2 regions of the Nocardioides sp. AN3 genome follow, and region 2 is predicted to be linked to the other one. Evidence: riboswitches for the same ligand, from Rfam matches in the RefSeq annotation. Region 2 holds a riboswitch; the other holds the start of a gene.

Region 1 (4,407 bases), on a different contig from region 2:
CCAGCTGCGGCAGGACGCTGACGGCGACGACGACGGCGGTGCCCACCTCGTAGAGCGCGGCCGGCATGCTGCGCAGGAGCCGCTTGGGGTTGGCGAGGGAGTTGGCCGCGCCGACGCAGATGACGATCGTCGCGAGCCGGAGCCCGTCGTAGAGGCCAGCGAGGACCGACTCCCGCGTCACCGGCCCCAGGAGCGTGATGCCGAGGACCCAACCCGGCAGCGGGATCTGCGGGAGGTGCACGATCACGGTGCCGCCGACCGCCCCACCCAGCAGGATCCGGAAGACCACGCGGATGGCGACGATGACCGCCCCGGCGATGAGGTAGATCCGGAACGAGCCGGCCCACGGCTGGTCGGAGCGCCTGGCGCTGACCACCACCGCTGCGGCGCCGATCAGCATCAGCAGCAGCCAGGGGTTGGTGGTCTGGGAGGCGTACGCCGCCAGCCCGATCGCCCACAGCCACCAAGCGACCGGGTGCAGATCGCGGGCGATCCTCGTCATCGGGCGGTCATCACAGGGTCATCGCAGAGTCATCGCCGGCTCATCGCGCCCGTCTGGCCCAGGCGATCCCACCGGCCGCGGCCGCCAGCACCGCGATGAGCACGGGCGGGACCCAACCGGGCATGCCACCACTGCTCTCGCTCGACGCCGGCGTGATGGCCGCCTCCGTCGTCGGGCTCATCGATGCGCTCGGGGTCGGGTCGGCGCTCGTCGTCGCGACCGCGATGGCCGAGCTCGATGCGGGTGACGGCGACGACTTCGGCCCGGGCTTGCGCGATGGGCTGGCCGACGGCGCGGTCGTCGTCGCACTCGCGCTCGGGGTCGTGGGGCCCTTCGGTGCGACGCTGCTGGTCGCGCGGGTGGCTGGCGCCTTCGAGGGCCGTGGCGTGCGGGTGTTGCTCGGCTTCGGCTTCGGCGCGGTCGAGGCCGATCGCGTCGGGGTCGAGCATGAGCCGGTCTGACCGGGCTTGCGCGGCGTGCCGCTGCACTGCCAGGCGAGCGCGACGGAGTCGCCGGCGCCGACGGCCTGCGAGTAGACGCCCTGTGAGGCGTAGACCCAGCCCTTGCCGTTGTCGACGAAGAAGCCCCAATAGGACGTCGTCGTGAAGCAGCTGCCCTGCGACGGCTTGCCGTTGACCTTGCAGACGACCCCCGGCTGTCCGGTCAGCCGACCGAGGGAGACGCCGGCGCTGGTGAACGCCTTGTCGGCGGTCGATCCGGTGCCGCACCCGGCCGCCGTGCCGCCACCGAGCGCGCCGTAGTCGACGACGACGCTGACCTGCTCCGCCGAGCACGACGCTGCCTGAGCCGGTGCGGAGGGCAATGCCAGCGTGGCCGCCGCGGTGATCATCACCGCGGCGACCAGCTTGGCCATCGTGCTCAGCGGGGCCATCGTCAGCAGCCGCGGAGGAAGCGCAGCGCCGGGCCGGCCTGCGCCGTGGCGCGACGCCACTGGTCCTGGGACGTGGTGGTGATCCCGGCGGCTCGAGCGGCGGCGAGGGCGGTGGCGTCGTACGCGATCGCGCCGTGCTCGTGCGCGAGCTTGTCCGTGGCGTTCTTGCTCGTCACCTGCAGGCGCTTGACCCAGGAGGCCGCCTTGCGGGCCTGCTTGCAGGCGCCGACCTCACCGAGAGCCCAGCCGGCAAGCCCGGTGCTGTTCGCGTTGGGGGTGGCCGTCGTCGGGCCACCGATGAAGGACCCGTCGTGGCGCTGGTGACGCTTGAGCCAACGCGTGGCCTTCGCGATCGAGGCCCGGACCCCGGCCGAGGGGTGCTTGATGCTGTGCAGGCTCAGCAGGGCCAGCGAGGTGGTGTCGGGGTCGGGCGCACTGCCGACGACGTCTCCGGGGACGCACTTCTGCGACGAGGACGAGGCGGCCGAGAAGGTGAGCCGGAAGTAGCCCGCCGAGCACTGCTGGGCGAGCAGGAACCGCACGACGATGCGCGCTCGCGGCGAGCCGGCGTCGGAGAGTGCCCGTGCCGCGAGCGCCTGCCCGACGGTGTTGGCGTAGTCTGCCGAACCCGCGTCATGGATCCGCCCCTTGGCCGGGCCGGACGTGATGACCCGAGCGTTCAGACGCTTGATCAGGTTGACGCCCCCGAACGAACGAGGGTTGCCGCCCAGCGTCTTGGCCGTGACCGCCGCCTTGGCGACGGACCCCGCGAACACGTCGCTGCTGGCGCCGTAGTCGACGCCCGTCGTCCAGCTGTTCACGTGCGCGGCGAGCGTCCGCCGCGTCTTCGTGAGCGCCTTCTTGTGACCACCGATGGCCTTGAGCGCGACAGCCGTGTCGGCCGTGAGCCCGTAGTCGTCGAAGTCGTACTGGCTGTTGTGCACGACGCCGGTCGAGATCTGTCGAGCAAGCCAGGAGCCGGCCTGCGCGGAGGGCGTCGCCGCCATCGAAGGCGAGGAGAGAGCCGGGATCATGAGCAGTCCACCGGTGAGGGCGGCGGCTGATCGGAGGAGGAGTCGCATGGTTTCCTTCCCGCTGCACCAGCGGGAGGGCCTCGCGAGCACACCCGCTGTTGTCCGCGACAGCGTGGTTGTCAGGACGCGTCGCGGCGGGTGGTCCGACTCGCCCCTGGGCAGGGGCACACGGTTGCGGGTCAGTGCCGGACTCTCACCGGCTTCCCCCACGCGCGGGCGTGATGAATGTGGAGATGTAGCGGCCGAAGCCTAACCCCGCAGTCAGTCCCAGACCCAACCCGCCCTCTCAGCCCTTGGCCTCGCGGGGATCGCGGGGATCGCGGACGGACACGGCCGGCGTGCCCTCGTCGCGCAGCTCGAAGAGCTCCGTCGCGGCCAGCAGCTTCGTCAGCGTCGCGTAGCCGTAGTTGCGCCAGTCGAGCGAGGACTGGTTGCGGATCTTCTGGCCGACCTTCGACACCGCCGCCCACCCGTCCTCCTCGGCGGCTCCGCGGATGGCGCTGCGCAGCAGCCGGACGAGGCCGGAGTTGCCCTTGAGGTCGCCGCTGGGGACCCTGGCGCGCCCGTCGGAGGTCGGTTCGGCGTCGGCGCTCCGGTTCTCGTCGGCGTCCACCTCGGACTCGTCCTCACCGAGCCGGTCGACCACGGTGAACCGGGTGCAGGCGCTCTGGAACGGCGCCGGCGTGTTCGCGCGGCCGTAGCCGTAGACGGCGCGGCCCTTCTCTCGCAGGTAGTGGACGAGCGGGGTGAAGTCGGAGTCGCTCGACATGATCGCGAAGGCGTCCGGTGAGGCCGCGTGGAGCAGCTCGACCGCGTCGATGGCCAGCGCCATGTCGGAGGCGTTCTTGTGGGTGGTCAGGTCGAACTGCTGCATCGGACGGATCGCGGCCCCGTGCAGCTCCTCCACCCACCGCTTCAGGTTGGGCTTGGTCCAGTTGCCGTACGCACGGCGGATGTTGCACTCGCCGTACTCGGCGAGGTCGTTGAGGATCGAGTCGATCTTCGAGGCATCCGCGTTGTCCGCGTCGATGAGCAACGCGATCCTGAACGGCTCCGCCACGTCAGGAGAGCTTCTCGAGGATCAGCTCGCGCACCCGGCCGGCGTCGGCCTGGCCACGCATCTCCTTCATGACCGCACCGATGAGCGCACCTGCTGCGGCGACCTTGCCGTCCCGGATCTTGTCCGCGACATCGGGGTTGGCGGCGATGGCGTTGTCGACCGCGGCCGACAGGGCGCCGTCGTCGGAGACCACGGCGAGCCCGCGGGCGGCGACGATTTCGGCGGGCGAGCCCTCGCCGGCGTACAGGCCCTCGAAGACCTGGCGCGCCAGCTTGTCGTTGACCGTGCCGGCCTCGACGAGCTTCTGCACCTCGGCGACCTGCGCCGGCGTCACCCCGACGTCGGTCAGCTCGACGCCCACGTCGTTGGCACGGCGGGCGAGCTCGGAGAGCCACCACTTGCGGGCGGCCTGTGGCGCCGCTCCGGCGGCGACGGTCTCCTCGATGAGCGCGAGCGCTCCGGCCGCGGCCGCGTCGCGCATCTCCAGGTCGGAGAAGCCCCACTCGGTCTGCAGCCGGGCCCGGCGCTCGGCCGGCGGCTCGGGCAGCGTGCCGCGCAGCTCCTCGACCCACTCGCGCGACGGTGCGATCGGCACCAGGTCGGGCTCGGGGAAGTAGCGGTAGTCCTCCGCATCCGACTTCTCGCGGCCGGGCGACGTCGTGCCGGTGTCCTCGTGGAAGTGGCGGGTCTCTTGCAGCACCTTCCGGCCATCGAGGAGTACGCCGGCGTGGCGGCTCATCTCGAAGCGGACCGCCCGCTCGACCGAGCGCAGCGAGTTGACGTTCTTCGTCTCGGTGCGGGTGCCGAGCACCTCGGAGCCCTTCGGCGCCAGCGACAGGTTCACGTCGCAGCGCATCGAGCCCTGCTCCATCCGGGCGTCCGAGACCCCGAGCGCGAGGATCAGCTCGCGCAGCGCGGC
Region 2 (4,407 bases):
GCCCACCTCGGTCTCCTCTCCGGACGCCTCGATCAGACCACACCGGTGGTGGGTGGCGGAACCGGCCCGGGGTAGCGGCGCGCCGGTGCGGGTACCGCGGGAGGAGACGCAACGTGCCGCACGTCAAGGAGGTTCGGACCATGCCCGGCAAGCAGGAGCTGCCCTCGACCCTCGAGCGCTCGCCCAAGAAGGCGCAGCGGACCTGGATCGAGGCACACGACTCTGCGGTGAAGGAGTACGGCGAGGGCGAACGCGCGCACCGCACGGCGTTCAGTGCCCTGAAGCACAGCTTCGAGAAGGTCGGCGACCACTGGGAGCCGAAGGCGAAGAAGGGACCGTCGGACAAGCAGGCGGCGAAGTCCGGGGCCGCGGCACGGCGGGGCGGCGAGACGTCGGAGGGCGTCGACGCGAACGCCACCAAGTCCCATTTGATGGAGGTCGCCCGCAGGCTCGACGTCGCGGGCCGCTCGAAGATGAGCAAGGACGAGCTGGTCGAGGCGATCAAGAAGGCGAATCGGAGGAAGTCGGCTCAGGCGAGGAGCTGACTCAGGCGCGCTGCTGACTCGGCCGCGCCTGCCTGCGTCCGACCCGTCACCGGACCCGCACGACGTTGGTGCGCGCCGCCTTGTCGTGCAGTGCCTGACGCTTGTCGTCCCACAGCGGCCACAGGTAGTTGAGCAGCGAGAAGACCGACGCCGCCAGGGTCAGCAGGGCGAACACGGCGAACGAGCCGGATGCGAACGCCAGCAGCGTCAACAGGTTGGCGATCAGCACCTGCACGGTGACCCGCAGGGCGATCGCACCCCACGGCAGACGCCCTGGGGTGTCCCGCAGCCGCACGCGCAGCCCGACGGCGAGCTGCCCCACGGTGGCGCCCCGCCAGCGCAGCAGCACGCCGAAGTAGAGCAGCCCCACCACCAGGGACGGCAGGAACAGGCCCAGAGCGTGGTCGTGGAAGGCCTTCGCCATCCCGTCGAGGAACAACCCGAACTGCGGATCGGACGGGGTCGCGTCGGAGCGGCGCTGCAGCTCGTCGCTCAGCGTCTGGAGGTCACGCTGCAGGTCGGCTTGGGAGCGCACGGAGATCAGGTCGGCGACGATGCCGACGATGACCGTGTCGATGAGATAGCCCAGGACACGCCACCACCAGCCCGCCAGCGGCTGCCCATCCGGTGTCGTCGGACCGGGCCGAGCCGCGCGGACGCCGTACGGCGCCCCGAAGGGCTGCACCCGCCTCTGGCCGAAGGGCTGGCCATACGGCGCCGGCGCTGGCTGCACGGGCGCGACGTGCTCGGTCCAGGCGGTGCCGTCCCAGTAGCGCAGCATCGGCGGCTGACCGGGCGTCGGACCAGCGGGGTCGGGATGCCAGCCGGGCGGGATCTGTGTCACGCGGGGAACGTAACGCACGAGTGGGACGATCCGGTGCGCTGACGCACCGATGGGTCGGGGTAGTGTGGGCCCGCCAGTCGTGCTCCACCTCGTGGAGTCAGGGAACCCGGTGAGAGTCCGGGACTGACGCGCAGCGGTGAGGGTGACGGCCGGAGCACGCCACCACGGCAGCCACTGGAGCGCCTCGCTCCGGGAAGGCGCTCCGCGCCGGACGATCCCGAGTCCGAAGACCTGCTGGTCCTAGCGGCAACCGCCGCCAGGTCTCCGCGGGTCCCGCGCACGGGCCCCTGACCAGAACAGGTGCCTGTCATGACCGGCGTGACACCCCCGCTCGCCACCGCCCGCACTCGCGAGGACCGCTGTCCCGGCGCGCTCCGACCCTGGCACGCCGAGGACGGCCTCCTCGTGCGGCTGCGCCTCGTCGGAGGACGCGTGAGGACCGACGCGTTGCGGGCGCTCGTCGCGGTCGCCGAGCGGTACGGCGACGGGCGGGTCCACCTCACCGGACGGGCCAACCTGCAGCTGCGAGGGCTGCCGGGCGCTCGTGGCTGTCTCGACGGCCCGCTCGACGGCGCCGTCCTGGCCGCCCTCGAGGCGACCGGCCTCCTGCCGACGCGCACCCACGAGCTGGTGCGCAACGTGATGGTCTCGCCGCAGACCGGTCTGGCCGGCGGCCGCGCCGACCTGCGGCCGGTCGCGCTCGACCTCGACCGACTGATCCGCGCGGACCCCCGCCTGGCCACGCTGCCCGGGCGCTTCCTGTTCGTCCTCGACGACGGTCGCGGCGATCTCGTCGACCGCTCCTGCGACCTCGGGCTGGTCGCGCTCGACAGCGGCACCGCGCAGCTGCGGGTGGGCGACGGCTGGGGCGAGGTCGTCGCGCTGCCCGAGGCCGCCGCGGCTCTCGTCGGCCTCGCGGACTCGTTCGTCCACCGCCGGGGGAGCGGCCCGACGGCGCCCTGGCACGTCGTCGAGCTCGAGTCGCCCCTCGCGGCGGGATCGCCGCCCGCGGCCGGCGTACCCGAGCCGATCGGTGCGCTGCCCATCGGCGACGTGCCCGGCGGCCGTCACCTCCCCGCCGGCGACGGCCTGGACCGGCTCGTGCTCGAGCAGATCGGTTCCGGCGTGTCAGAGGTCGTCGTCACACCATGGCGTGGCGTCCTGATCCCTGCCCCCGAGACCAGGAACGGTCGCGCCGATGCCTGAGCTGCATGACACCGGGCGCGGGCTGCGTCGGCCGCAGCGCCACTATCCGTACGTCGACAGCGGACCCGCCATCTACGTCGACTCCTTCGCCACGATCCGACGTGAGGCCGACCTGAGTGCGGTGCCGGCGGATGCCGAGAAGCTGGCCGTCCGGATGATCCACGGCAGCGGCCAGGTCGACCTCGCCGACGACCTCCTCGTCCATCCACGGCTCGTCGCCGCCGCACGCGCCGCGCTCGAGGCCGGTGCGCCGATCCTGTGCGACGCCACCATGGTGGCGACCGGCGTCACCCGCAGCCGCCTGCCGCGGGACAACGAGGTGCTCTGCCTCCTCAACGACCCGCGGGTGCCGGACCTGGCCCGGGCGTGGGGCACGACGCGCACGGCGGCAGCGGTCTCCCTGTGGGAGCCGCGCCTGGAGGGAGCGGTGGTCGCGATCGGCAACGCGCCGACCGCCCTGTTCCACCTGCTCGAGATGATCCTCGACGGCGCTCCGCGGCCTGCGGCGCTGGTCGGCTGCCCCGTGGGCTTCATCGGCGCCGCCGAGTCGAAGCAGGCCCTCATCGACTTCTCTTCCGAGCACGGCATCGACCTGCCCTACGTGACCGTCCGCGGCCGCCGCGGCGGGTCGGCGATGACGTCCTCCGCACTCAATGCGCTCGCCCAGGAGACCGAATGAGCACCACGCACGCGACCGGCGGCACCGGCCGCTTCCACGGGGTCGGCGTCGGGCCGGGCGACCCCGAGCTGATCACGCTGAAGGCGGCCCGCCTCATCGCCGACGCAGACGTGGTCGCCTACCACGCCGGCGTCGGCAAGGAGTCCCACGCGCGGCGCATCGCTGCCGGGGTCCTTCCCACGGGCGTCATCGAGGAGCAGCTGACCTACCCCGTCACGACCGGTGCGACCGAGCACCCGGGCGGGTACGCCGGCGCCCTCGCCGACTTCTACGAGGAGTCGGCCGCCCGGCTCGCCGCGCATCTGGACGCCGGTCGCGACGTCGTACTGCTCGCCGAAGGGGACCCGCTCTTCTACGGGTCCTACATGTACATGCACGACCGGCTCTCCGAGCGCTACCCGACCGAGATCGTGCCCGGAGTGCCCGCGTTCGTGGCGGCGACCGCCGTCGCGGCGAGTCCGCTCGTGCGGCAGACCGACGTGCTGACCGTGCTGCCCGGGACGATGCCCGAGCCGGAGCTCGCCCGACGGCTGGCCGACACGGACGCCGCGGTCATCATGAAGCTCGGCCGGACCTTCCCTGCCGTCCGTCGTGCACTGGAGGCATCGGGCCGGCTCGACCACGCGCTCTACGTCGAGCGGGCCTCGATGGCCGAGCAGCGCTGGCTGCCGGTCGCCGAGGTCGACGCCGACTCGGTGCCCTACTTCTCGCTCATCGTCGTCACCGGCGACTCGCTGAACGGCCGCCGGTCGCGGGAGGGCGCCGGGGGTCTCGATACGCCCTCGCCCAAGGGCTCGGGCTACTCGACCAGCGATTCCGTTGGTCGAGTAGCGAGCGCCAGCGATCCCTTTGGTCGAGTAGCGAGCGCCAGCGAGCGTATCGAGACCCCTCCCGCCGAGCTGCTCGTCGTCGGGCTCGGCCCGGGGCCGGAGGGCTGGCTGACGCCGGAGGCGTCGGCGGCGTTGGCCGAGGTCGACCACGTCGTCGGCTATGCGCCCTACGTCGCGCGGGTGCCCCAGCGGGTCGGTCTGGTGCGGCATGCGTCGGGCAACACCGTCGAGGTCGACCGGGCCCGGCACGCGCTCGAGCTGGCCAAGGCGGGGGAGCGGGTCGCGGTGGTCTCCGGCGGTGAC

Evidence for each region. A riboswitch is a leader RNA that binds a small molecule or an ion and turns the genes downstream of it on or off. The one in region 2 is predicted to bind cobalamin.
Region 1: linked by a shared signal. The riboswitch ahead of ACYQ1K_RS10475 (hypothetical protein) and the one ahead of ACYQ1K_RS16205 (nitrite reductase) in region 2 are both predicted to bind cobalamin.

Annotation. Positions count from the first base shown of each region.
Region 1 covers NZ_BAAIGC010000007.1:80,930-85,336, reverse strand. The annotation lists gene ACYQ1K_RS10485 (energy-coupling factor transporter transmembrane component T family protein) at 1-502, opposite strand, end outside; gene ACYQ1K_RS10480 (hypothetical protein) at 543-1,394, opposite strand; gene ACYQ1K_RS10475 (hypothetical protein) at 1,397-2,476, opposite strand; cobalamin riboswitch at 2,545-2,690, opposite strand; gene ACYQ1K_RS10470 (NYN domain-containing protein) at 2,715-3,488, opposite strand; gene gatB (Asp-tRNA(Asn)/Glu-tRNA(Gln) amidotransferase subunit GatB) at 3,490-4,407, opposite strand, start outside.
Region 2 covers NZ_BAAIGC010000014.1:44,755-49,161, reverse strand. The annotation lists gene ACYQ1K_RS16220 (hypothetical protein) at 1-6, opposite strand, end outside; gene ACYQ1K_RS16215 (ChaB family protein) at 114-545, shown strand; gene ACYQ1K_RS16210 (RDD family protein) at 592-1,389, opposite strand; cobalamin riboswitch at 1,447-1,642, shown strand; gene ACYQ1K_RS16205 (nitrite reductase) at 1,699-2,595, shown strand; gene ACYQ1K_RS16200 (precorrin-8X methylmutase) at 2,588-3,274, shown strand; gene ACYQ1K_RS16195 (precorrin-2 C(20)-methyltransferase) at 3,271-4,407, shown strand, end outside.